2 regions of the Escherichia marmotae genome follow, and region 1 is predicted to be linked to the other one. Evidence: predicted binding sites of a transcription regulator. Region 1 holds the regulator's gene; the other holds the start of a gene.
The links. The regulator CRP, encoded in region 1, controls carbon source genes, mostly activating them, when cyclic AMP is high. The targets are predictions, from matches to a motif close to ATGTGANNNNNNTCACAT.

Region 1 (2,198 bases):
GATGGAAGGGAAGAAAATCGAGTAAATGTTCTTATATGCCGGATAAAATAATATCCGGCATCATATTTTAATCATTAAATCACGCGGCTATCACTTCATAGGAGTGGGTAATATTCACGGCTTTCTCTAGCATCAGCGCTACCGAACAATACTTCTCGGCAGAGAGATCCACCGCTCGCGAAACCGCCGCGTCCTTCAGGTCGTGACCTGTGACGATAAAATGCAAATTGATGTGCGTAAACAGGCGCGGTGCCTCTTCGCGACGTTCAGAGGTCAATTTTACTTCACAATCGACCACATCCTGACGCCCTTTTTGCAGGATAGAAACCACATCAATGGCGCTGCAACCGCCTGCCGCCATCAACACCATTTCCATCGGACTTGGCGCTTTATCGCCAGAATTACCGTCCATTAAAATCTGGTGACCCGAGGCTGACTCGCCCAAAAAAGTTAACCCTTCGACCCACTTCACACGCGCTTGCATAATCGGAACTCCATTGCGTCAATTTTCCTGACAGAGTACGCGTACTGACCAAATCGCGCAACGGAAGGCGACCTGGGTCATGCTGAAGCGAGACACCAGGAGACACAACGCGAAAGCTATGCTAAAACAGTCAGGATGCTACAGTAATACATTGATGTACTGCATGTATGTAAAAGACGTCACATTACCGTGCAGTTCAGTTGATAGCCCCTTCCCAGGTAGCGGGAAGCACATTTCGGCAATCCAGAGACAGCGGCGTTTTCTGGCTCTGGAGAAAGCTTATAACAGAGGATAACCGCGCATGGTGCTTGGCAAACCGCAAACAGACCCGACTCTCGAATGGTTCTTGTCTCATTGCCACATTCATAAGTACCCATCCAAGAGCACGCTTATTCACCAGGGTGAAAAAGCGGAAACGCTGTATTACATCGTTAAAGGCTCTGTGGCAGTGCTGATTAAAGACGAGGAGGGTAAAGAAATGATCCTCTCCTATCTGAATCAGGGTGATTTTATTGGCGAATTGGGCCTGTTTGAAGAAGGCCAGGAACGTAGCGCATGGGTACGTGCGAAAACCGCCTGTGAAGTAGCTGAGATTTCCTACAAAAAATTCCGTCAATTAATTCAGGTGAACCCGGATATTCTGATGCGTCTCTCCGCACAGATGGCGCGTCGTCTGCAAGTCACTTCAGAGAAAGTGGGCAACCTGGCATTCCTCGACGTTACAGGTCGTATTGCACAGACACTGCTGAATCTGGCGAAACAACCCGATGCCATGACTCACCCGGACGGTATGCAAATCAAAATTACCCGTCAGGAAATCGGTCAGATTGTTGGCTGTTCTCGTGAAACCGTGGGACGTATTCTGAAGATGCTGGAAGATCAGAACCTGATCTCTGCACACGGAAAAACCATCGTCGTTTACGGCACCCGTTGATCCCATCGGAGTGCCGCGTTACCTGGTAGCGCGCCGTTTTGTTTAAGCCGATGTGGCGCAGACTGATTTATCATCCCGACATCAACTACGCACTACGACAAACACTGGTGCTATGTTTGCCCGTGGCCGTTGGTCTATTGCTTGGCGAATTAAGACTCGGGCTGCTCTTTTCTCTCGTCCCCGCCTGTTGCAATATTGCGGGGCTTGATACTCCTCATAAGCGTTTTTTCAAACACTTAATCATTGGTGCGTCGCTGTTTGCCACTTGTAGCTTGCTAACGCAACTGCTGCTGGAAAAAGATATCCCCCTACCCTTTCTGCTGACGGGGTTAACGTTGATACTTGGCGTCACTGCTGAGTTAGGGCCATTGCATGCAAAATTACTTCCCGCATCGCTACTCGCCGCCATTTTTACCCTCAGTCTGGCGGGATATATGCCGGTCTGGGAACCGTTGCTCATCTACGCGTTAGGCACGCTCTGGTATGGACTGTTTAACTGGTTCTGGTTCTGGCTCTGGCGTGAGCAACCGTTACGCGAGTCGCTTAGCCTGCTGTACCGTGAACTGGCGGATTACTGTGAAGCCAAATACAGCCTGCTTACTCAGCACACCGATCCCGAAAATGCTCTGCCACCATTGTTGGTGCGTCAGCAAAAAGCGGTCGATTTAATTACCCAGTGTTATCAGCAAATGCATATGCTTTCCGCGCAAAATAATACGGACTACAAGCGGATGCTGCGTATTTTCCAGGAGGCGCTGGACTTACAGGAACATATCTCGG
Region 2 (2,198 bases), 350 kb from region 1:
CAAAAATACGGTTAGCGAGGTTTTCAAACTGCTCGCTTAAACGCTGTTCGCTGTTGATCATCTGGCGAATTTTATCGTCAGCATGTTGCTGTGCGGCCTCCATCCGCGTGGTCACTTCACGCAGATCGGCCTCCAGCGAGGTGTTAATACTTTGCAGGCTGCGCACTTCGTTATTGAGTAGTTCACACTCTTCACGCCAGTGCTCACTTTGGGTAATTTGTTGTTTTGCCGCACTTAACTCCGCAACCATCTCTTCACGTTCGGCTAGTTGCTCGGCTTTTTGCTGTGCATGTTGATAACTGGCAAACAGCCAGCCGATGGCCACACTGACCAGTGCAATAATGGCATAAACAATGATTGAGAAATCCACAAAGCCTCCTGACGCAACAACTTACCCGCACAAAATAGAATTGTGCTGTACAAACGTCCAGTTGGAAAGGCATTTCCTGCGAGGCGCTACGCAAAAATACAAAAGGCCGAACGTATCGGCCTTCAGACAGGAGAAGAGAATTACAGCAGACGACGCGCCGCTTCCACCACGATTTTCACCACATGGCTTTCGGTTTGTTTCATCGTCTCAGCATTCGGGATCTCTTGCTGGGTGCGGTTAACAATAACGCCAGCTACCATACCGGCACGCAGGCCCTGGCTTGCACACATGGTCAGCAGAGTTGCAGATTCCATCTCATAGTTCATTACGCCCATCGCCTGCCACTCTTCCATAGAGCCTTTAAAGTGACGGACTACACGGCCAGAATAAGTGTCGTAACGTTCCTGGCCCGGGTAGAAAGTGTCAGAAGAGGCAGTCACACCCACGTGAGTGGTTGCACCAATAGACTTCGCTGCTTCAACCAGCGCGGTAGTACATTCGAAATCAGCCACTGCCGGGAATTCCAGCGGTGCGAAATGCAGGCTCGCGCCATCCAGACGAACAGACGCCGTAGTAACCAGTACATCACCAACATTAATATGCGGCTGAATAGCGCCAGTCGTACCGATACGCAGGAAAGTGCGAATGCCAAGCTGTGCCAGTTCTTCAACGGCAATAGAAGTCGACGGACCACCGATACCGGTAGAACAAACGATAACAGGTTTACCATCCAGCTCTGCACGCCAGGTGGTGAATTCGCGGTGAGATGCCAGTTTAACCGGCTTATCCATTAGCGCGGCGATCTTTTCCACACGATCCGGGTCGCCAGGAACGATGGCTAGCGTAGCCCCTTGTAAATCGTTTTTAGTGAGGCCGAGATGAAAAACATCAGACTTGGACATATACAACTCCTCTGTGAATCGGTTTAGTCAGAAGAAGCAAAAAGATACTTTACCGAAGGGATTAACATTTTTTCGTGATAATCATCACTATGATGCAAATGTGTTGCATACATTTACTCATCAAAGGTGACTTAAATCACATAATTTACTCTTAAGTCAGTAAGGCTGCTTAAAAGATGAGCCATTTGAGGCAATGTGAATTGTTGCACGCTGACTATAGTTAACATTGCGCAAAATTTTCATAAGGGTACGGAGAATCCCATGACAACAACACAACAATCCGGATTTGCACCTGCTGCATCACCCCTCGCCTCAACAATTGTTCATACCCCGGACGATACGATTGTGGCAGGGTTCACCTCTATCCCTTCACAAGGGGATAACATGCCTGCTTATCATGCTCGTCCAAAGCAGAGCGATGGCCCACTACCTGTGGTCATTGTAGTGCAGGAAATTTTTGGTGTGCATGAACATATCCGCGACATTTGTCGCCGTCTGGCGCTGGAGGGGTATCTGGCTATCGCACCAGAGCTTTACTTCCGCGAAGGCGATCCGAATGATTTCACCGACATCCCGACGCTATTAAGTGGTCTGGTAGCAAAAGTACCTGACTCACAGGTGCTTGCCGATCTCGATCACGTCGCCAGTTGGGCGTCACGCAATGGCGGTGATGTGCATCGCTTAATGATCACTGGATTTTGCTGGGGTGGGCGAATCGCCTGGCTGTATGCCGCGCATAACCCGCAACTGAAAGCGGCAGTAGCGTGGTATGGCAAACTGACGGGCGACAAAACATTAAATTCACCGAAACAGCCTGTTGATATCGCGACTGACCTTAATGCCCCGGTTCTCGGGTTGTACGGCGGTCAGGATAACAGCATTCCGCAGGAGAGCGTTGAAACCATGCGCCAGGCGCTGCGGGCAGC

Region 2: the regulator CRP is predicted to act here: its motif matches at 1,397-1,414, upstream of udp (uridine phosphorylase).

What each region holds. Positions count from the first base shown of each region.
Region 1 is NZ_CP025979.1:2,809,473-2,811,670, forward strand. It holds gene C1192_RS14635 (phosphoribulokinase) at 1-25, shown strand, start outside; gene C1192_RS14640 (OsmC family protein) at 80-484, opposite strand; gene crp (cAMP-activated global transcriptional regulator CRP) at 786-1,418, shown strand; gene C1192_RS14655 (YccS/YhfK family putative transporter) at 1,469-2,198, shown strand, end outside.
Region 2 is NZ_CP025979.1:3,163,996-3,166,193, forward strand. It holds gene rmuC (DNA recombination protein RmuC) at 1-370, opposite strand, end outside; gene udp (uridine phosphorylase) at 511-1,272, opposite strand; gene C1192_RS16355 (dienelactone hydrolase family protein) at 1,534-2,198, shown strand, end outside.